DNA from 2 places in the Metabacillus hrfriensis genome. Region 2 is predicted to be linked to the other one. Evidence: riboswitches for the same ligand, from Rfam matches in the RefSeq annotation. Region 2 holds a riboswitch; the other holds the start of a gene.

Region 1 (11,909 bases), 2.2 Mb from region 2:
CATCAATCATTTAAAACAGCTCGAACTATGGGTGAAAAAATCAAATGAAACCGAATCTTATTTATATTCATTTTCAGATATCAAATGGCTCGCACCTATCCCGAATCCCCGCAAGAATATTTTTTGCGTCGGAAAGAATTACCGGGAACATGCGATTGAGCTTGGAAGCGAAGCGGATATTCCTGAACATGTTATGCTTTTTTCTAAAGCGCCCACGACAGTGATTGGGCATGAAGAACCGATTGATCCGCATTTGCATCTTACAAGAGAACTTGATTATGAAGGGGAACTTGCGGTTATTATCGGGAAAAAAGGAAAACTCATTTCTGAAGAGGAAGCCATGGATTATGTGTATGGCTATACCATTATTAATGATGTAACGGCGAGAGACCTGCAAACAAGGCATAAACAATTTTTGCTCGGTAAAAGCCTCGATACATCATGTCCGATGGGTCCTTACATTGTACATAAATCAGCTGTGCCGGATCCATATACACTGAATCTGATGACAAAGGTGAACGGGGAAGTAAGGCAGAATGGACATACGAAAGACATGATCTTTCCAATAGAAAAGGTGATCTCCACGATCTCGCAGGGAACAACACTTGAGCCGGGGGATATCATTGCTACGGGAACACCTGCAGGCGTCGGCAAAGGGTTTAAGCCGGCTAAATATTTAAAGCCGGGTGATGTTGTAGAAATTACGATCGACAATATAGGTACACTCTGGAATAAGATTGGAGAATAAATGAAACACGCCAGTGGAACTGCTGGTGTGTTTTTAATAGGAGGAAACATATAAAAGCTGTTTTTTATGGCGGATCGATCGGCAATGGGAATATGATAGAGACCCTGAGAATTGTGGTGGATCCATATAAATGGAAAGATTTCATCCAAAATAAGAAAATCAGGCCAAATAGGTAAGGGAAACGTTCTGTTATACGAAGACTTTAAAAGACTAATAGAGCATTTAATGCATTTAATTATTTAAACTTTGCTCCTCAAACAAAAACAGTGTTAATCCAAGGACGATTAACACTGTTTAAAGAACTATTAGGCGAGAACCTTTTTCACTTTTTCAATCGCCCAGTCAAGATCTTCTTTTGAGATGACAAGCGGCGGTGCAAAGCGGATCACTGTTTCGTGCGTTTCTTTGCAGAGAAGTCCTTCTTCTTTAAGCTTTTCGCAGTACGGGCGTGCTGATTCAGTCAGTTCCAAGCCGATGAATAAGCCTTTGCCCCGTACTTCTTTAATAATCGGATTTTCAATTTCGCGCAGGCGGTCCTGCATGTAGCTTCCAAGTTCCAATGAGCGCTCAGAAAGTTTTTCATCAACAAGCACATCCAAGGCTGCAATGGAAACAGCACATGCCAGCGGATTACCGCCGAATGTTGAACCGTGTGATCCTGGCTCAAAAACGCCAAGTACATCTTTATTAGCGGCTACACATGAGATCGGGAAAACACCTCCGCCGAGTGCTTTTCCAAGAATATACATATCCGGTTTAACATCTTCCCAGTCACAGGCAAACAATTTTCCCGAGCGGCCAAGTCCTGCCTGGATTTCGTCTGCCACATAAAGGACGCTGTTTTCTTTACAGATGTCATATGCAGCCTTCAGGAAGCCTTCTTCAGGAATGTGAATGCCTGCTTCGCCCTGAATTGGTTCAAAGATGAAAGCGGCTGTATTTGGCGTAATTGCCTCTTTGAGCGCTTCCAAATTGCCGAATGGAATCACTTTAATGCCAGGAAGCATAGGGCCGAAGCCGCGTTTGTATTCTTCGCTTGAGCTCATTGATACCGCTGTCATTGTACGGCCATGGAAATTCTCCTCGCATACAATAATCTCTGCTTGATCTGACGGAACACCCTTTACATCGTAAGCCCAGCGGCGAACGGTTTTAACGGCTGTTTCGACTGCCTCTGCGCCTGTATTCATTGGAAGAACCATTTCTTTTCCTGTAAGATTAGAAACCTTTTCATACCACGGACCAAGCTGATCGTTGTGGAAGGCTCTTGATGTTAAAGTGATTTTATCTGCCTGCTCCTTTAGAGCAGCAATAATTTTTGGATGACGGTGTCCTTGGTTTACAGCAGAATAGGCGCTGAGCATGTCCATATACTTGTTGCCTTCAGGATCTTCTACCCAAACTCCTTCTGCCTTTGAAATAACGATTGGCAGCGGATGATAATTGTTTGCTCCATATTTTTCAGTCAGGTCGATGATTTGTACTGATTTTGACACAATATCTCCTCCGAATACGATTAAGTCTGGAAATACATAAATCTAGCATTCCCTCATGTACTACAATATCCTACCTTTTTTAAGAAAACAATAGACAAGTCAATGCGCTTACATTTCATTTTTTATAGGCATTCATGATACTATATGGATGGGAAGTTATGAAAAAGAGGAGGATTTACCAATGACTACACACTTACATATTACGACATGGGTTGTCGCACTTATTCTATTTTTTGTCGCGAACTCCCTCTTTAAGTCGGGAAAAGAAAAACCTTTCAAAATTGTGCACATGACTTTAAGACTTTTCTATTTATTGATCATCGCTTCAGGCCTGCAGTTATTACTCAGTTTGGCAGTTATCAGCGGCGAATATATCGGAAAAGCAATTCTTGGCATCTACGTGATTGCGATGATGGAAATGATCCTTGTTCGAGCTAAAAAGAGAAAGCCGACACGCGTTTTCTGGATTCAGTTTGTGATTGTTCTGATTGTCGTGATTTTGCTGGGACTGCGTTTGCCAATCGGTTTAAGATTATTTTAATGGAAAGAACCTCTGCCGGGTGCAGAGGTTCTTTTTATAGCTTGAATTTGTTTTCGGATAAGCAGAGATGAATAGAGCAAACCGTATTTTGCAGCTATTGCTGCATCTGTGTTAAAATCGCCCTTTTTCCCGTGCAAGTTGTAAATTCAAAACGGTCTTCATTCTTGCTGCCCCTAGAAAAGTGATGCTGTACTCCGCAAATGGCCTCTTCGTTGTCAAATTGAAAGAAAGAAACCCCTTTTTTATCCGTTTTTCCGTCCTGAAAAACCATATGATTATAGCTGTATATACAATCATGGATAGAGAATGACAAAGCATTCAGCTTAGCTGTAAAAGCAAGAAAAGAATCGTCACTGGATTCCTTCAGCATATATTCTAATGCGAAAGGCACCTTTTTTTGAATGCGCAGCGTATCATTTGTTTTCAATTGATGGATGCCCATCGGAATAGAAAGCTGTCCATCTTTTAAATAGTTGCCCGTATACCAGCTGTCATTCAGCAATATCTCCAATGATTCATCCTGTTTAAATTGCAGAATGGAAACCTCTTCATGCACATCATCATAAAATAATAATTCCTGATCTTCGCCAATTTCAATTGAACCTGTGACGTGAGCCCGTTCCTGCCGCTCGAGCAGGCGGTGTTTTTGTTTTGAAAGCACCTGAATGAACCTCCCTTAAAATAGATTCTTTATCGTTCGTTTTTTCCATTAAGAGGGAAGTTTATTCAATACACCTTTTTATGGAAAGGAAATTTGTGATCGATTATTCACAGACATTCGGGCTAAACTTGCCAAAAGCACCCCTTTACAAATAAAAACGTGATACGGACAAATCAACTCTTCATAAGTTAAGCATAGGATAGGTACATCTTTTACTGTCTGAGTAAAACTCAGGCTGTTCAAATGGGGGAGATGATAGGCGGATGTGTGGAATAACAGGCTGGGTTCATTACCAGAAAGATCTGCAGCAGCATAAAAATGTCATAACAAATATGGCGGAATGCTTATCAAAGAGGGGACCGGATGATGCGAATGTGTGGGGAGAGCAGCACATTCTTTTTGGCCATAAACGTCTTGTAGTTGTCGATCCTGCAGGAGGAAGACAGCCGATGACCCGCAAAAAAGGAGAAAATACATTTACAATTTGCTACAATGGCGAGCTATATAATACAGAAGATATCCGCCTGGAATTACTAAAGCGGGGGTATACCTTTGCAGGCCATTCTGACACAGAAGTTCTGCTTTCAGCGTACATGGAGTGGAAAGAAGAATGTGTGCATCATTTAAATGGTATTTTTGCCTTTGGGGTTTGGGACTCGGGTAGTGAAAAACTCTTTATTGCAAGAGATCGATTAGGGGTAAAGCCGCTTTTTTATTCAGAGCAGAAGGCATCTCTTATTTTTGGCTCAGAACTGAAGGCAATCCTTGCACATCCTGATCAAAAGGCCGTTCTTGATCGGGAAGGATTAAGTGAGGTATTTGGACTTGGACCTTCCAGAACTCCTGGAATAGGCGTTTTTAAGGGAGTAAAGGAGCTCCGTCCTGCTCATGCAATGACGTTTTCAAAAGAAGGGCTGAAGGTTTGGAGATATTGGAACGTACAAAGCAGAAATCACCTTGATTCTTTTGATGAAACAGTCAGCCGCGTTGGATTTTTAGTCAATGATGCAGTGACTCGCCAGCTTGTTTCGGATGTTCCAGTGTGCACATTTCTTTCAGGAGGACTTGATTCAAGTGCGATCACCGCCATTGCTGCAAAAGAGTTTGAAAAAGAAGGCAAAGGTCCCCTTCACACGTTTTCCATTGATTACGAAGATAATGATAAGTTTTTTAAAGCGAATGAATTTCAGCCAAACTCAGACGCTCCATGGATTGATAAAATGACGGATGCTTTTCAAACGGTTCACCACCGGTCAATCATCACACAGCAGCAGCTTGTTGATTACTTAACGGAAGCCGTTGAAGTCAGAGATCTGCCTGGTATGGCGGATATTGATTCTTCTCTTCTATGGTTCTGCAAAGAAATTAAAAAAGATTTTGTCGTAGGACTGTCAGGGGAATGTGCAGATGAAATATTCGGCGGATATCCGTGGTTTCACAGGCCGCAGGATTTATCCGAAGATGCATTTCCGTGGATGAGATCAACGGATGCGAGGATGAATCTGCTTCGTACAGATTGGCAAAGCAAGCTGAATTTAAAAGAGTACGTGAAAACAAGATACCAGGAAACATTGAAAGAGACACCTCTTCTTGATGGTGAGTCTGAAACGGAATCTAAACGCAGGCAGCTGTTTTATCTCAATATTCTTTGGTTCATGACGACCTTGCTGGACCGGAAAGACCGCATGAGCATGGGAGCGAGTCTCGAAGTCCGTGTTCCGTTTGCGGACCATCGCCTCGTAGAGTATGTTTGGAACATTCCATGGGATATGAAAATGCATGGAAACCGGGAAAAAGGAATTCTCCGCAAAGCATTAGAAGGCGTGCTTCCGGAAGAAGTCCTTTACCGTAAAAAAAGCCCGTATCCAAAAACACATAATCCTCACTATACAAAAGCCGTAAAAACTTGGCTTCAGTCATTGACGAAAAACCAGGATTCTGCCCTTCACGTCTTTTTTGATAAAAAAGCGCTGAACGATATTATCGAATCAGAAGGCAATGCGTTTCAGGCGCCTTGGTACGGACAGCTTATGACAGGTCCACAGCTGCTGGCACACCTTGCGCAGATTCATGTCTGGTTTGAAAAGTACAGAATCAATATCGAGGAATCTTAAAGAGTCAGCTGAAGTAAGCTGGCTTTTTGTTTTTGTGAGCGCGCAGAAATATAGCTGTAACCTATTAAACAGTAAGAAGATCTTTATAAAAAGGATTAAGTTTGAAGGTTGTCCGCAGATCCAAGGAGTGAGCCAATTTAGGGAAATCATACGCTCTCATTGAGTATCCAAATCCAGGATTGAGACTGTAAAGAGGAATCACACGCACTCAATGAGTATCCAAAACCAGGATTGTGCCTGTTTAGGGGAAACATACGCACTCAATGAGTATCCAAAACCAGGATTGAGCCTGTTTAGGGGAATCATACGCACTCTATGAGTATCCAAAACCAGGATTGAGACTGTAAAGAGTAATCACACGCACTCTATGAGTATCCAAAACCCGGATTGTGCCTGTTTAAGGGAAACATACGCACTCTATGAGTATCCAAAACCAGGATTGAGACTGTTTAGGGGAATCATGTGCTCTCTATGAGTATCCAAAACCAGGATTGTGCCTGTTTAGGGGAATCATACGCACTCTATGAGTATCCAAAACCAGGATTGAGAATGTTTAGGGGACATACGCACTCAATGAGTATCCAAAACCAGGATTGAGCCTGTTTAGGGGAATCATACGCTCTCTATGAGTATCCAAAACCAGGATTGAGACTGTAAAGAGGAATCATACGCACTCTATGAGTATCCAAAACCAAGTTTGAGACTGTTTAGGGGAAACATACGCACTCTATGAGTATCCAAAACCAGGAGTGAGAATGTTTAGGGGAATCATACGCACTCAATGAGTATCCAAATCCAGGATTGAGACTGTAAAGAGGAATCACACGCACTCTATGAGTATCCAAAACCAAGTTTGAGAATGTTTAGGGGAATCATGCGCTCTCTATGAGTATCCAAAACTAGGATTGAGACTGTTTAGGGGAATCATACGCACTCTATGAGTATCCAAAACCAAGTTTGAGAATGTTTAGGGGAATCATACGCACTCTATGAGTATCCAAAACCAGGAGTGAGAATGTTTAGGGGAAACATACGCTCTTTATGAGTATCCAAAACCAGGATTGAGCCTGTTTAGGGGAAACATACGCTCTCTATGAGTATCCAAAACCAGGATTGAGACTGTAAAGAGGAATCATACGCACTCAATGAGTATCCAAATCCAGGATTGTGCCTGTTTAGGGGAAACATACGCACTCTATGAGTATCCAAATCCAGGATTAAGCCTGTAAAGAGGAATCATACGCTCTCAATGAGTATCCAAGATTTTCGGCTAGGCTAATAAGAGGGCATGTTAACTTAATAAAATGAGAAATCACAAAATACTGCGTTTTTCAGCTTAATCAAATAAGGGTATGGCAAAATAAAGTATTTATTAATAGATTCTTATCTGTCTGCATCACACTTTTTTGATTATTCTAAAATAATGATTGACAGAATGAAGCTGTGAGTATATTATACAGATATTCGAATTTAATAGCTTGCTTATCAAGAGAGACTGAGGGAACAGGCCCTGCGAAGTCCGGCAACCTCCTTAAATGGAACGGTGCTAAATCCTGCAGAATGATTATTCATTCTGGAAGATAAGTCGTCATACATACGATTCCTCTTTCTGAATGAAAGGGGAATTTTTTGTGTAAAAAAAGGAGGAGAACAAATGAAAAAAACAGTTTTAGCACTTATTGTACTTGTAATGGGAGTATTATCTGCATGCGGAGCAGAAGGCTCAAATGGAGAAAAGAAAAGCATCAAAATTGGAGCATCGGCAGGTCCGTACACGGATATGGTTGAACTGGCGATCAAACCGGGACTTGAGGAAAAAGGATACGAGGTTGAAGTTGTTCAGTTTAATGATTACATTCAGCCAAATCAGGCGCTCGGCAATGATGAGCTTGATGCCAATCTGTTTCAGCATAAAATCTATATGGAAACCTTCGCAAAACAAAGCAAAATGGATTTATCTGAAGTGATTACTGTCCCTACTGCTCCGATGGGGATCTATTCTGACAAAGTCAAATCACTCAGTGAAGTGAAAGAGGGCGCGACCGTCGCCATTCCGAATGATCCAACGAACGCAGCGCGTGCGCTTCAGATTTTGAAAGATGGAGGATTAGTTGAGCTGAATGAAGATGTGAGTCCTATCCAAGTATCTGAAAAAGATGTGACTGAAAATCCAAAAAAATTAACCTTCGTTCCAGTAGAAGCGGCCCAATTGCCAAGAGCGGTGGAAGACACAGACTTGTCAGCTGTACCGGGAAATTTCGCTTTAGCCGCGAAAATGAATCTTGCAGATTCCGTCCAGCTCGAGAATATGAATGATGTGCATCGCAATCGTGTAGTGATGAATACGAAAGATGCAGATTCAGAGCTTGCTAAGGATATTAAAGAAGTTGTTGAATCTGAAGGATTTGAAAAAGCAATTGATAAAAACTTTCAGGGATTCGGAAAACCCGATTGGATGGAACAGAAGAAATAAAGAGAAAAACCACTTCATGGGAAGTGGTTTTCTTTAAAAGAGCTGTTCAATATCTTTTTGCTAAAGCCTCTCCTGAAATTATTCTCCTTTTCTTTCAAGCCGTAGTCTTTTTACCTGAATTGCTTTCTTCAACAGCTGCAAATGATTCAGGATAGCCGTAGCTGCCATGTTCACTCATATCGAGTCCGATCATTTCTTCTTCTTCCGTTACGCGGATTGTGCCCATAACTTGTTTCATCACTTTTAAAATGACGTAGGAGATGACAAACGCGTAAGCAGCGCATGATACGATTCCAATCGCTTGAACACCAAGCTGAGTGAAACCTCCGCCGTAGAATAATCCTGCTAAACCGCCGTTTCGTTCTGCGAGTTCCGGAGTTGCAAAGAAGCCGGTCGATAAAGTTCCCCAGATTCCGGCAGCACCATGAACAGACAGGGCGAAAATCGGATCATCAATTTTAGCTTTATCAAATAGCTTCATGCTGAAATAGACAATGACCCCGCCGATTAATCCAATTACAACAGCTGCCCAAGGAGCAACAAATGCACAGGATGCTGTAATAGCTACAAGTCCTGCCAGTGCGCCATTCAAGGTTGTTGGAATATCCGCTTTTCCTGTCATCATTCGAACAATAATCATTGCAGCAACTGCACCTGCAGCAGCGGCTAGCTGAGTGTTTAATGCTACATAGCCAAAGAATCCGTCTGACACGCCAAATGTGCTTCCTGCGTTAAAACCAAACCATCCAACCCAAAGGATCAGAACTCCTAATGCTGTATACACTTGATTGTGGCCGGATAATTGATTCGTTGTTCCGTCTTTCCCGTATTTCCCTAGCCTTGGTTTAAGGACGATTGTAGCTGCAAGAGCTGCCATTGCGCCAGTTAAATGAACAACAGTAGAGCCTGCGAAGTCCTGTTTGCCTAAATCCTTCAGCCAGCCTGCTCCCCAAATCCAGTGTGCGACAACAGGATAAACCAGGGCTGAAAATAGAACTGCGAAGATTACGTAAGCTGATAATTTAGCACGCTCTGCAAAGCCTCCGAAGGCAATTGTCAATGCAATTGCTGCGAATGCCAGCTGAAAAAAGAAATCAACCGAAGTCGTTAATCCGTCCTGTGCAGGTGCTGCATCTCCATAAAAGAAACTAGATAGACCGATGAATTTATTGCCATCCCCATAAATAAATCCATAGCCGACTGCCCAGAAGACAAGAGATGCAATTCCGATTGTGAAAATGGTTTTGCCGGCAATGTGGCCTGCATTTTTCATTCGGGTAGAACCCGCTTCAAGTAAAATGAAGCCGCCTTGCATAAGCAGAACCAATATTCCTCCAATAATTACCCACAAATTGTCCATTAACACTAAAGCATCCATAAAACACGCTCCTTCTTTCAAAATGGTGAACAAGAAATAAATAAGACCAAAGACAGAGAGATGATTCAAAGTGATGTTAGGAAATATAACACTTGTTGTTATGTTTATTATCATATGCCATGAATATGCAGAAATCAAGTATTTTTCTGAAAATTTAAATAAAAAATATAGGGAGAAAAGACTATAAATAAATGAAGCGATTTCGTTTCCTGTTAATTTTTCTAACATAAAAAAACCTGACTGATTAAGTCAGGTTTATGATACTGCTTTTTGTGATTGTAAAATAAATCCTTTATTCACCCATACTTTTGATCTCCATCGAATTAACATCAGGATGCCCCGAAGCCATTCATCAGCTATAAAAGCCACCCAGATTCCTGCAAGGCCTAATTCAAAATGTATTCCCAAAAGGTATGCGAGCGGAACGCTTATTCCCCACATCGACAGAATTCCCATATAGACAGGAAATTTGACATCTCCTGTTGCCCTTAAAGCGCTGATAATCACAAGATTAAATGCCCTGCCTGGTTCAAGAATAACCGTCAGCAGCAGAATGGTCGCGCCAATTTGCAGAATTTCCGGATTGCTTGTAAAGATTCCGAATAAGAAATCAGTGGAAATACTGAATACAACAGCAATTGCAGTGGACATTCCAATCGCCCAATAAAGTGTATTGATACATCGTTTATAGGCTCTGTCATACTCCCGGGCGCCTGCCATTTGCCCGATAAGAATCTGATTTCCCTGACTGATGGCTAAGCTGAAAAGAAAAATGAACATCATTAAATTTTGAGCATAAACCTTTGTTGTTAACGCTTCAGCTCCAATCATTGTAATAAAAATGGTTATGACAATCTGCGATCCATTGTATGACAAATGTTCACCAGCTGAAGGAACGCCGATTTTAAGCAGATTTTTAAGATGTGATACGGGGAGTTTGAAAACTTGCCGAAATTTTTGTTCAAATGAAATTCGTTTTACAAGAAGATAAGAAATGACGATCAGTCCGATGAATCTAGAAGCAACAGTAGAAAATGCAACACCTTCAACACCAAGAACCGGCAGTCCAAAAGGCCCGTAGATAAAAATATAATTTCCAAAGATATGCAGAATATTCATGCCGATTGTAATGTACATCGTGTCTTTTGTGAAGCCGTAGCTTTTTAAAACGGCACCGATCGTCATAATCAAGGCCTGAATGAAGCATAACCCGCCTACTAAGCGAAGATAATAGTTAGCTTCTGGCAGCAAGTCTGCAGGAAGATTCATCATTTTCAGCATGGATTCGCTGAAAATGATCACAATCAATCCTACCGCAATGCTGAGAATCAAATTGGCTGCAATCGAAATTTGAGAAATCTCAAGCGCACTTTTATTGTTATTTGCACCTATATTTTGAGTGATTAGAACAATGGTGCCAGTTGCAATAAAACCAAACATGACAATCAGTACATTCAAGATCTGGTTAGCAACTCCGACAGCTGCAACAGAATGATCTGAGTATTGACTAAGCATGATGGTATCGGCGCTTCCCATCAGCATATGTAAAAATAATTCAATGAATATAGGCCAAGTAAGAGCGAATAATGTCAATTTTCGATCTTTTATTTTTTGAGGCAAGCAGGGCACTCCCTTCTGAAAAACACTTATAAAATCATTACTAGTTTACATAGGATCTTATATAATAAAAAGAGATGATTTCGATCATTCTTGGAAAAATACGACCTGACAAAAGGGAGAACAGCATGACTTACATTGGTTTTGATATTCCGCCGTTTCCTACTTTTATTACAGGAGGAGATGCCATATTTAAAAAAGGAACGAAACACTTTAAACGAGTTTTTACCGTTTTTGATATGCTTTATGTTCAGTCAGGAGAGCTTTATATAACTGAAAATGAACAGCCATTTATAATAAAAGAGGGACAATATCTTATATTGATACCGGGGTTTGAGCATTATGGCCATAAAGCCTGCAGGGAGGATACTAGAGTTTACTGGACTCATTTCAAAATGGAGGGCCCATTTTCTCTTTATGATAAAGGAAATGAAAACTGGGCAGAGGTGCAAACCGTCGACGGGGATTTCGTGGAACCATCTAAATTTCATTTTAAGATTCCTGCTTTTGGGGAATGCATACATATAGACTTTGTAGAAAAGCTGTTTGATAATTTGGTCAGCATGAATCATCAGACCCCTGATTATCCTTTAAGACAGCAGATCTACTTTGAAGAATTGATTCTTCATTTGCAAAAGGAGTCTCTGCAAATACCGAGTGCTGCCGAAAAAGTAGTGGAGGAAACTCTAAGGTTTCTAAGAAAGAATTATATGGAAGAGATCAAAATGGAGGATTTTGCGAGAGAGCTGCATTTTCATCCGGATTACATCACCCGGTGCATGCAGAAAACGATGGGGCTGACGCCAATTCAATACTTGACCCACTACCGGATGGAGCAGGCTAAGCGGCTGCTGTCGACTGCGGATCACAAAATTTCATCG
Region 2 (11,909 bases):
CCGTATACCATTCATAACATTTTATTTCACACAATGAATACTGCTGCAATCCAAACGCCGAAGCTTGTGCTGTATATGTACGGAATATCAATTGGAATGATCGCACTTGCAAGTTTTTTGATGTATTTGAATCAAAAAAAATTATGGAAAGCTGCCTTGCTGTTAACTCTTATTGGGTTTATTGGGATGGGACTTGGAACAGATCACTATAAAGTGGTGACTTATGATGAAATTAAATTCAGCAAACCATGGTCTTTTGCTGAAACTAGCTACGAATGGAAGGACGTTAAAGAAATTATCACGGAAGAATCAGATGATGAGGCGGTTAACTGGCAGGTGAAGCTGTTATTTAAGGATGGAGAAGAGCTTGTCTTTCTTCGAGACAGAAGATTCAACAGTGATCATGCAAATTTTTATTCTGCTGCAAAAATGAATGGGGTTCCTTACAAAGGCATAAATGATAAATAAAAAGGCTTTCGATTACCGAAAGCCTTTTTATATTGAGCTTATACTCCAATCGATGAAGCAATATCTTCTTTTTTAAGAAAATCTGCAAGCAGGTCTGGAGCCGTCAAGTATATTAAGCCGTTTCCTTCAAGACTTTTTGGAAAGCCGAGTGGTATCGTGCGTTTCATCAGCTGTGCATAGATTTCCGGCTCTGAAAGCTTTCTTTCGAATTCACTCTCAGCCATCAGTTTTACTAATGCAAGAGCGCCTGAAACGTGCGGTGCGGACATTGATGTTCCGCTGAAAACTGCATATTTTCCGCCTGGAATGGTAGAAATGATTTTCTCCCCTGGTGCAACGGAATCTATTTCATTATTGGAATTTGTAAAGTAAGAAGACTTTCTTTGAAGGCTGATTGCTCCGACTGAAATGACTTCATTGTAGCAGCCAGGGTAAGAAAATTCAGATGTTTTGCTGTTGCCATCGCCTTCATTTCCAGCTGCACAAACAACAAGAATTTGATTTTGAACGGCCTTCTGAACGGCCTCATGAAGCTCAGGCACATCTGTTGGTCCGCCGAGAGACATCGAGATAATATCAGCCTTTTCGGAGATAGCATATTCAATGGCATTAATAATCCACTCATAGGCACCTGATCCTTCTTCACCGCCAAGTGCTTTTAAAATAAGAAGCTTAGCTTCAGGTGCTACACCAATAACTCCTGAGTTAGCATTTATAGCAGCAATCGTACCGGACACATGTGTTCCATGGCCGTTGTAGTCTGTAAATACTTCCGGATCTCCATTATCATCATCGGTAAAGTTGCGGCCGCCGATTACTCTGCCCTCTAAATCCGGGTGCTGAGCATCACATCCTGTATCAATTACTGCGATCAAAACATCTTTCCCTTTAAATCCTTTGCTCCATAATGCGGGGGCTTGAATTAAATCCACGCCTTCCGGGATTTGCTGTGCCTCTACGAGCTGATTGTCAACTTTGTACGGAATTAATTTAATAGACTTTTCCATTACAACCCCTCCTAATCATTTCTTAAGAAACAAATGTTAAGGCCAGAGACAGAGGTAAAATAATCGGAACTTTCTGTTAAATTCTATCATTTTCCTTCAATTCTAGCAAATGCCAAATAGACTAGGGATATGAATAATGAAAATGGCACAGGATCTATTAAAACTGATAATCCAGCAGTAAAATAAAAATACGGCCCAATCAGGGCCGTATGAGCTATTCATCATCCTTAACCAGCTTTCTCTCCAGCAGTTCAACCGCCTGATACATAATGGTTGCAAAGCAGGCGATAATGATAAGCGAGAGAAGAACGAGAGTGAAGTTGAAGACCTGAAAGCCGTAAATAATCATGTAGCCCAAGCCTTTTGCGGATACCAGGAATTCTCCGACTATGACACCAACCCATGAGAGTCCTACATTGACTTTCAAGGTAGAAATAATCGTAGGAAATGATGCGGGCAGTACGGCTTCTTTAAACATCTGCCATTTTGAAGCGCCAAATGTCTGAAGCACCTTTAGGTAGTTAGAATCAATTTCTCTGAACGCCGTATAAACTACGATTGTTGTAATAATGATAGAGATGATGGCGCCCATCGCAATAATAGAGAAATAACCCGGTCCAAGTGCAACGATTAATATAGGTCCGAGCGCAACTTTTGGCATGGCATTTAAAATGACCAAGTATGGATCAAGAATATTTGACAGCCGCTTAGACCACCAGAGAACAGCTGCAAGCACAGTGCCGGACAGGGTGCCGATTATAAACCCAAGAACGGTTTCAAATAAGGTGACGCTCAAATTTGATAAGAGTGATCCATCTGCTGCCTTTTCCAAAAACAAGTTCCATATTTTAGAGGGGTAACTGAACAGCAGGGGGTCAATCCACTCTCTCTTTCCAGCTAATTCCCATAGTGAGAAAAAAGCGATAAAGATAAGAATCTGATAAAACCTTACCCAGTTTTTTTCTTTTTTCAAGCCTTTTAAATAAGATTCATGCAATCTGTTTAATTCATTCTTTTCCATCAAGCCGGTCCAGCTCCTTCCAAATGTGCTGAAAAAGATCTGTAAAGGAGGGATGCTGTCTCGCTGTAAATGGGGTCAGGTTCTTTAATTCCTCTGGCACGTGAAAGATTTGTGCGATCCTGCCTGGTTTGGAGGAAAGAAGAAAGATGCGGTCACTCATAGCGATGGCTTCACCGATATCATGAGTAACAAGCAGGGCTGTTTTCCTGAAATCCTTCAATGTGCTCCATACGAGGTCTTCGAGTTTTAGCTTCGTTTGATAATCAAGTGCTGAAAATGGTTCATCAAGCATAAGAAGCTTAGGGTTTGTAGAGAGCGTTCTGACCAGAGCTGCACGCTGCCTCATGCCGCCCGAGAGCTGCCGGGGGTATTTCTTCTCGACATTCTCAAGTCCCATATCTTTTAGAAGGGAAAGGCTTTTCTCTTTCGCTTTTGCTGAAAGGCTGCCTCCGATTTTCAAGCCGAGCAGAATGTTTTCTTCAATTGTTTTCCACGGGAAAAGGTAATCCTGCTGCAGCATATATCCAATGGCAGAAGAGTCCTTTTTGACTGGTCTGTCTTCCATTAAAATGCTTCCTTTTGTTGGTGAAATCAGACCCGCGATTATGGACAGCAGAGTAGTTTTGCCGCATCCGCTCGGGCCAAGAAAGGAGATGAATTCTCCTTCCTCTATTTGTAAATCAATATCCTCTAATGCAAGGGTTGCTGACTCTTTTGTAAAATACATATGGTGGATATGCTGGACCGTCAAGAAAGACATGCTGAAACCTCCTTACTTTGCAGCGTCTTCTGCGAACTTCGTATTAACCAGAGTCTCGTGTTCAATACGTTCCGGCAATTCGTTCGCTTCTTCCATGATGTTTTGAAGATTGGTCCACTCCGCCTCATCAAGGATTGGATCAGTCGCAAAAGATCCCTGCTCTTTATAGCGTTCAACTACTGTTGTAATAATCTCAAGGTCTGTATCTTTAAATTGCGGGGCAATGGCCTTTGCAATGGTTTCAGCGCTGTTTTCTTCAACCCATTGCTGTGCTTTATAAATGGCTTTTGTGAATTTTTCTGCTGCTTCTGAATCCTCTTTTAAGTAGCTTTCTTTTGCCATAAATGTAGTGTAAGGAACCTTACCGGATTCACTTCCGAATGATGCCACAATGTGTCCTGTGCCTTCTTTTTCAAAAATGCTGGCTGTAGGCTCAAACAGCTGAACGAAATCGCCGGTTCCTGAAGCAAATGCACTCGGAATATTAGCAAAATCAATATTTTGAATCAGATTTAAATCATTCTGCGGATCAATTCCCTGCTGCTTTAATACAAATTCACCAGCCATTTGCGGCATTCCGCCTTTGCGCTGACCAAGGAAAGTAGTGCCTTTAAGCTGATCCCAGCTGAAATTCTCGATTTTTTCTCTTGAGACGAGGAACGTTCCATCTGTTTGTGTTAGCTGGGCAAAATTGATAACCGGATCTTTAGAGCCTTGTGCAGAAACGTAAATCGATGTTTCAGAGCCAACAAGTGCAATATCAGCTCCGTCTGAGAGAAGAGCTGTCATTGTTTTATCTCCGCCCCATGTTGTTGTCAGCTCAACATCCAGGCCTTCTTCTTCAAAAAAACCTTCAGACATTGCTGCATATAAAGGAGCATAAAAGATGGAATGAGTAACCTCAGCCAACCTGATTTTTTCTGGCTTGTTTTGATTGCACGCACTTAGTGTAAAGATAAGAAGAGCGAGTACCGCAAAGCCGATGAGCCTTTTTTTCATATGAAATCCTCCTTGGTGACAGACACCATCAAAAAATATTAAAATGAGTATCCAGTTTTGTAACGCCTAAAATAATGTATGATTGTGAAAAAAATGTGTGAATGCCCATAAACGATTTTGTGAGGTGCAAGGAAATGGATAATGGTTCAATAATTGAGCGTCAGCTGCTGCCGTCGCCTAATCCTAAAATCAGACTGCAGCTAGTTACCTATTTTTCTGAAGGGCTTAAGGTAAAGGGACTCCTTGCCGAGCCTGCAGAAGAAGGAAAGTATGATGGTTTTCTTTATTTAAGAGGCGGAATAAAAAATGTAGGCAAGGTCAGAGCCGGACGAATTGTACAATTTGCATCAGAAGGCTTTGTCGTTATGGCTCCATTTTACCGGGGGAATCAGGGAGGAGAAGGGAATGAAGACTTCGCCGGAGATGACAGGTACGATGCGCTGCATGCTCTGACGCTTTTAAAAAACCATCCTAAAGTTGATAAGGAACGAATCCATGTCTTCGGATTTTCAAGGGGAGGAGTAATGGCGCTTTTTGCTGGAATTTTAGATCCTGAGGTCCGTTCATTAGTTACATGGGGCGGTGTTTCTGATATGGCTCTTACATACGAGGAACGGGAAGATTTGCGTAGAATGATGAAGCGGGTTATAGGGGGGACACCTTCAAAATATCCTGAAAGATACAAGTGGAGAACTCCGCTGTATGAACTTGGTGCATTAAAGGCTCCAATTCTTATTATTCATGGCGCTCATGATCAAAACGTTTCAGTCGAACATGCTTATCTGCTTGAAAAAAGACTTGGAGAACTTGGAAAAAGAGCAGATACGATGTATTTTGAGGAATATACACATTATTTTCCTCCTGCCGTTAACAGAAAAGTAGTACGAGAGCTGACTTCTTGGATGAAAAAACAATAAAATCGGGAATCGGGCTAAATGAATATGTTAAAATAACTGTATATGAAAAAGGAGTGATTAAGATGGGTATGCCTTTAGAATTGAACACGATGATCGTGACAAAAGGGAGAGAAAACCGATTGGAAGAGAATCTTTTTTCTCTCGAAAAAGAGGGCTATCGCATTTATCCGCTGGAGATTCCCGTTGAAGTCAGAAAAACAAAAGAAGGGGAAGTAAGCGGACAGGCTCTGATTAAAAAACTTGAGCTCTCTGATTCTAAAACCATTCTGACTTATCAGCTGATTGCACTGAAATCTACAAATTAACATTCATACGAAAAAAGCTGCCGGCAGGCAGCTTTTTTGTGTTTTACTACATGTTAAAATATTTTTCAGCAAGTGATTCAAAACTTGCTTTGTCTATTGATTCTTTCTTCACTTCACCATTCACAGACTGTGTAAAGGATGTGTCGGTCAATGTGATGTTTCCATTTTCAGTGAATCTTGTCAGCAGGCGATTTTTATTAAAAGTTGATTCCGCTGAATCACGGATGATTTCTTGAATTTTGTTCAGTTCAGTCATATAAATGCTTTCAGAATCAAAAGCATATCCTTTTTTCCATTCCTTATCTTTATATTTCAGCTTCATTTCCAGACAGTAATCTTTTTGCAGATCAGGAGTCTTCATAATTCTGAATTGCCCGTTCTTAGAGGAAATGATTTCACCATTAAAAGGAACGGGTTTAAGCGGCAGATTTCCCCCAAACCCAGTATCTATTAGATAGGTTTGTTCATTTTCCATAAGGAGGATGGCAGCGTGGGTATTGCCGGTCCTGCTCCAGTCTTTTGCAGCATGATCATAAACAATCCCTTTGACCAATTTTGCATGAAAATCATTTTCTATCAGGAAAAAATAAAAAAGGGGATTCAGCTCATAACAAAGACCGCCTTGTTTACTGATCAGCATTTTAGAAATTAAGTTCTCTTTGCTGATCTCTAAAGTCTTGTTATCTATGATGCATAAGTTTTCAAAAGGAATGGCTTTCGCCGTTTTTTCAAGAATTTCGTCCAAATCTCGAAAAGTGATTTTTGCGTTTTCGGGAAAGCCGATTCGTTTTCTGAATAATTCATTGAGCTCATTCATTCTTTTCTCCCCCATTCATTACGATCACCTTGGTTACAAGAACTATTTTTTCATCCAGGACAGAAAATCATTTAACTTCGTCAATGAAGTGATATTCTGATTGCACCTATGAGGGTCCTGGCAAATGTAATTTCCGCGTTTAATGAAAGTTCCAGGTTCGTTCCCTTTAATTTCTGCAGTAAACATCCCAACTTCTTCAAACCGGTTGCAAATCGTACAGATGCCTTTTTGATTGATGCTGTTGAACGTCCCCTGCAAGCCTGTGAGCTTATTGTTTTGAGGGGCTATTATATATTGTCTCCCTGATCCTTTATCATGCCAGCTCAAGTAAGAAATTTCAGTATAATCCAGTTCTTCTAATGATGTAGGAGCCTTTATTTTCTTAGCTTTAGGAAACAGCTTTTTAATAGTTTGCTCGGTTACTTTTTTAAATGGAATAACAAAAGGTTTTATTTGAGATAGAAAGACATCCGCATCAGATTTGTCTTTGACATCATTTATGGGTGTGAGCAGATCATTCTCTTCAGGTCCAATTTCGTCGAATAACATGAACGTCCTTTCCTGTGCAAGAGATTTTAAGGCCTTTAACACGTTTGGGTCATTAACCGTTCCATACCCATTCACAAGCAGTTGTGTCTGCGCTTTAATATAGTTGTATTGGTCGCTTCTTATAAATGGTTCCATTGCAAGATCCTCCATTCAGGCCATAATAGTAAAAGGTTTAATTCTATAATAAAAGAACAGTTATATATTTTATATGGTTAAAATGAATAGGAATCAAACTCTGCATAAGAAAAGCGGATTTGTTCTGGCCGAGGAGTTGGGCAATGGAGCTAAACATCAATGAGCAAAATTTTATATTTGCTTATCTATAAAAAAACACTGATCATCTTTTGGATCATCAGTGCTTTTTGCTTTTATTTCGTATAGACAATCTTTTTGATTGTTTCAGCTGAAAGGTAAAATTCTTCAGCTAATTCCTGAATTTTTTTGCCGCTTTTAAAACTGCGCTTAATCGAACGGTTTCTGTCATCGAGCACTTTTCTTCCTCCGGACCGGGTGCCCCACTTATAGTGAGCTGTTTCCGGTTTCGGGATGTAGATGGTCTCTCCCTGAATGTACTGCTGAATTTCTGCAATCAGTTCTTCAGGTAAAATAGCGTTTGCGTTCATATATTTCATTTCTGCCAGCCCCTTATTTGTAATCGTAAAAATAAGGTGCAAAGCCGCAGTACTTAAAAAGGCAAACGCTGATGCGGGCGATTTAAATAAGTGTCCGCCCCATGCAAAGTATCGCCTTTTTACTGCCGGGCTTTGCATGAGACGCTGCAGAATCTGGCAAACGGACTGAATTCGCCAAAACATCACCCCCTTAAAAGAAATGATTGATTTACTTTTTTATACAATTTTATCATATGGATCTGCCTTGAAAAAAGGAAAAACGTCAGAATGATTCAAACTGAGCTCTTTTCCAATTTATCAAGAGAGCTGTGATACATCAAAAAAAGCTATGCCAGTGTGTGGCATAGCTTTTGGAGTTTTGGAGTGTTATACTTTTGGTCCGCCAAGAGTTTCAATCTCTTCTGAAACGTGATTGAACTTTTTGAAATTTTGTTTGAACTTGCCTGCAAGCTCTTTTGCTTTTTCATTATACGCATCTATGCTGTCCCAAGTTTTAACTGGCTGAAGCACTTCATCCGGCACACCAGGAACGTGAATTGGAATTTTCAGTCCGAAGTTTTCATCTGTAACAGTTTCCACGTTGTCTAATTCACCTTCAAGAGCGGATTGAACCATTGCGCGTGTATATTTCAATTTCATGCGCTTGCCGGTTCCGTATTCTCCGCCAGTCCAGCCTGTGTTGACTAAGAATACATTTGCCTGATGCTCATCAATTTTCTGGCCGAGCATCTCGGCATAAACAGTAGCAGGAAGCGGCAGGAAAGGCGAGCCAAAGCACGTAGAGAATGTAGCCTGAGGTGATGTAATGCCTCGCTCTGTTCCGGCAAGCTTGCTTGTATAGCCGCTTAAGAAGTGGTACATGGCCTGTTCTTTTGTTAATTTGCTGATAGGAGGAAGAACTCCAAATGCGTCAGCAGTTAAAAAGACAATCGTATGCGGGTGGCCTGCAATACTAGGCTTCACAATGTTATCCATTGCTTCAAGGGGATAGGCCGCTCTTGTATTTTCAGTAAAGAAGGTATCGTCATAGTCAGCAATTCTTGTGTCATCATCAAGTACTACATTTTCAAGCACTGACCCGAATCTTATTGAATCAAAAATTTGAGGTTCTTTTTCACGTGAGAGGTTGATGCACTTTGCATAACAGCCTCCTTCGATATTAAAAACACCGGCATTTGACCATCCGTGCTCATCATCGCCGATTAATTTGCGTTTAGGATCAGCAGACAAGGTTGTTTTTCCTGTTCCAGACAGACCGAAGAAAAGGGCCACATCGCCTTCCTGACCAACATTTGCAGAGCAGTGCATCGGCAGGATACCGCTTTCAGGAAGAAGGTAATTCATGACAGAGAAAATAGATTTTTTCATTTCTCCTGCATATTCCGTTCCTCCGATTAAGATCGTTCTTTTCTCAAAAGAAATGATGATAAAAGTTTCAGAATTTGTTCCATCTACTGACGGATCTGCTTTAAAGTTTGGTGCAGACACGATCGTGAATGGATTATCATGCTGAATCAGCTCATCTCCGCTCTCTGGCTGAATGAATAATTGCTGTGCAAAAAGGTTATGCCAGGCGAATTCATTTACAACCTGAATCGGCAGGCGGTATTTTGCGTCAGCTCCGGCAAAGCCTTTGAAAACAAAAAGCTCATTGCGGTCTTTTAAGTATGAAAGAACTTTTAAATACAATTTTTCAAATGCCGTTTCAGAGAAAGGCTGATTAACAGCACCCCACTCAATTTTGTCATTTGTTGAATTTTCTTTTACAATAAATTTATCTTTAGGTGAACGTCCTGTGTAAGTACCAGTTGTTGCACGGACTGCTCCCGTTGAAGTTAATGTACCTTCTTTGCGCTCTAATACTTTCTCTACAAGAACGGGAACTGATAAGTTATGAAATGCATTTTCCCCTTTAAGTAAAACATCAAGCTCATTTGTAATTTCAATTGAATTCATCCCATACCCATCCTTTACCTATATTTCTATTATTATTTTCAACTATATGTTAAGTGATTCTTCTTAATTAGTATAACACATTAAAATGAATAGTCTATACTATTTAACTTATTCTACGTACAAATTGATGAAATGGAACGGTTTTAGAAACGTTTTTGATGAAAATGATACATATATAATAGGAATGTTTTTATTTCGGCATTTTGTGGAATCATATAAAAAGGGTTCTGAAAAATCTTATGCGAAAACCTTGTCAGTTTTTGTTGACACCTGAAGGAAATATACGATATTATATGTCCTTGAACGGATTCTCTTATCCCGAGCTGGTGGAGGGACAGGCCCAATGAAACCCAGCAACCTGCTTTATCTTGAAAATTCATTTTCGTGAATTTTTGCGAGCAAAGGTGCTAACCTGATGCAAGGCGAAAGCCCTTGATCGATAAGAGCGAAAGGCTACGATTTTAGTAAATAACCTTTCCTCGCGGGAAAGGATTTTTTATTTCAAATATATTTTGCCTGAAAGTACTCGTGGATTCTCCTAAAACATGCCAACTGAAATATTTTGCCAAATGGTCAAAATATGAAAGGGAATGAGTTCCGTATCATCTAACCTTTTGAGGAGGAAAACTTTAATGACTAAACAACGTCGTCTGTTTACTTCAGAGTCTGTAACTGAAGGTCATCCTGATAAAATTTGTGACCAGATTTCTGACTCGATTTTAGATGCAATCCTAGAAAAAGATGCAAATGCACGTGTAGCTTGTGAAACATCTGTTACAACAGGTCTTGTTCTGGTTGCTGGTGAAATTACAACTTCTACTTATGTAGACATTCCAAAAATCGTTCGCGAAACGGTTAAAGAAATTGGCTACACTCGTGCAAAATATGGTTTTGATGCAGAAACATGTGCAGTACTTACTTCAATTGATGAACAGTCAGCAGATATCGCGATGGGTGTTGATCAGGCGCTTGAAGCACGTGAAGGAAAAATGACAGATGAGCAGATTGAAGCTATTGGTGCAGGTGACCAAGGATTGATGTTCGGTTTTGCAAATAACGAAACGAAAGAATTAATGCCGCTGCCGATCTCACTTGCTCACAAACTTGCACGCCGTTTAACAGAAGTCCGCAAAGAAGAAATTCTTCCGTACCTTCGTCCTGACGGTAAAACTCAAGTAACAGTTGAGTATGATGAAAATGACAAGCCTGTTCGCATTGATACAATTGTTATTTCAACTCAGCATCACCCTGAAATTTCATTGGAGCAAATTCAGCGCAACGTAAAAGAACATGTAATTAACCCGGTTGTACCGAATGAATTAATTGATGAAGATACAAAATACTTCATCAACCCGACTGGCCGTTTCGTAATCGGCGGACCGCAGGGCGATGCAGGCTTAACAGGCCGTAAAATCATCGTTGATACTTACGGAGGGTATGCTCGTCACGGAGGCGGTGCATTCTCTGGTAAAGATCCAACAAAAGTTGACCGCTCTGCAGCTTATGCAGCACGCTATGTAGCTAAGAATATTGTAGCAGCTGGCCTTGCTGATAAATGTGAAGTTCAGCTTGCATACGCAATTGGTGTAGCTCAGCCGGTATCAATTGCGATCGATACATTTGAAACAGGGAAAGTGAAGGAAGATGTGTTAGTGGATGTTGTTCGTGCTAACTTTGACCTTCGTCCGGCAGGAATCATCAACATGCTGAATCTTCGCCGTCCAATTTACAAACAAACAGCTGCCTACGGACACTTCGGCCGTAATGATCTTGACCTTCCATGGGAAAGAACAGATAAAGCAGAAGCTCTTAAAGAACAGGCTTTAAACCGATAATAAGTAAAAAAGGATGAGAATACTGCTGTATGCAGCTCTCATCCTTTTTTTTGTCGAAAAAAATCGGGATTTTTGTTTAATTTTGTAAAAAAATGCAACAATCTCTTACTAGTCTTCGTTTTATAAGTGGAAAGACACTTTTGGAGGCGAATAGGATGTGCGGATTTGTTGGAATTATTGATTATCGTAAACAAACGAGAGATCTTTTATTTAATACATTCATTGAGAAGGCAAGCAGAAAAATAGAACACAGAGGTCCGGATGACAGCGGAATTTATCAAGATGAGCAGGTTCTTCTGGCCTTTCAGCGGTTAAGCATTATTGATGTTAAAAGCGGACACCAGCCTATGGCTTATGGATCTGATGACCGCTACTATATTGTGTTTAACGGTGAAATTTATAACTATATTGAGCTCAGAGAAATCATTTTTTCCCATGGATTTAAGTTGAAAACGGATACGGATACAGAAGTGATTGTTGCGCTTTATTGCATTTATGGCCAGGAAACGCTTCAACTTTTAAGAGGAATGTTTTCATTTCTTATTTGGGACAGACAGGAACACTTTTTATTCGGTGCGAGAGATCACTTTGGAATAAAGCCTCTTTACTACATAGAAAACGGCGAAATGAATCTTTTTGCTTC

What was found. Region 2 has a riboswitch for S-adenosylmethionine ahead of metK (methionine adenosyltransferase). Riboswitches for the same ligand answer to the same signal wherever they lie in the genome.
Region 1: it holds a riboswitch for S-adenosylmethionine, as region 2 does, so the genes downstream of both, QLQ22_RS05660 (MetQ/NlpA family ABC transporter substrate-binding protein) here and metK (methionine adenosyltransferase) in region 2, are expected to answer to the same signal.

What each region holds. Positions count from the first base shown of each region.
Region 1 covers NZ_CP126116.1:1,137,371-1,149,279, forward strand. The annotation lists gene QLQ22_RS05635 (fumarylacetoacetate hydrolase family protein) at 1-748, shown strand, start outside; gene QLQ22_RS05640 (ornithine--oxo-acid transaminase) at 1,054-2,244, opposite strand; gene QLQ22_RS05645 (YisL family protein) at 2,426-2,785, shown strand; gene QLQ22_RS05650 (DUF2777 family protein) at 2,880-3,446, opposite strand; gene asnB (asparagine synthase (glutamine-hydrolyzing)) at 3,710-5,560, shown strand; SAM riboswitch class I at 7,040-7,147, shown strand; gene QLQ22_RS05660 (MetQ/NlpA family ABC transporter substrate-binding protein) at 7,215-8,033, shown strand; gene QLQ22_RS05665 (ammonium transporter) at 8,128-9,411, opposite strand; gene QLQ22_RS05670 (MATE family efflux transporter) at 9,667-11,031, opposite strand; gene QLQ22_RS05675 (helix-turn-helix transcriptional regulator) at 11,157-11,909, shown strand, end outside.
Region 2 covers NZ_CP126116.1:3,990,944-4,002,852, reverse strand. The annotation lists gene QLQ22_RS19885 (hypothetical protein) at 1-468, shown strand, start outside; gene QLQ22_RS19880 (S8 family peptidase) at 507-1,475, opposite strand; gene QLQ22_RS19875 (ABC transporter permease) at 1,690-2,496, opposite strand; gene QLQ22_RS19870 (ABC transporter ATP-binding protein) at 2,483-3,256, opposite strand; gene QLQ22_RS19865 (ABC transporter substrate-binding protein) at 3,269-4,255, opposite strand; gene QLQ22_RS19860 (alpha/beta hydrolase family protein) at 4,390-5,172, shown strand; gene QLQ22_RS19855 (DUF2584 domain-containing protein) at 5,235-5,477, shown strand; gene QLQ22_RS19850 (arylamine N-acetyltransferase family protein) at 5,524-6,294, opposite strand; gene QLQ22_RS19845 (FusB/FusC family EF-G-binding protein) at 6,337-6,978, opposite strand; gene QLQ22_RS19840 (CD3324 family protein) at 7,212-7,475, opposite strand; gene pckA (phosphoenolpyruvate carboxykinase (ATP)) at 7,842-9,431, opposite strand; SAM riboswitch class I at 9,742-9,877, shown strand; gene metK (methionine adenosyltransferase) at 10,064-11,266, shown strand; gene asnB (asparagine synthase (glutamine-hydrolyzing)) at 11,422-11,909, shown strand, end outside.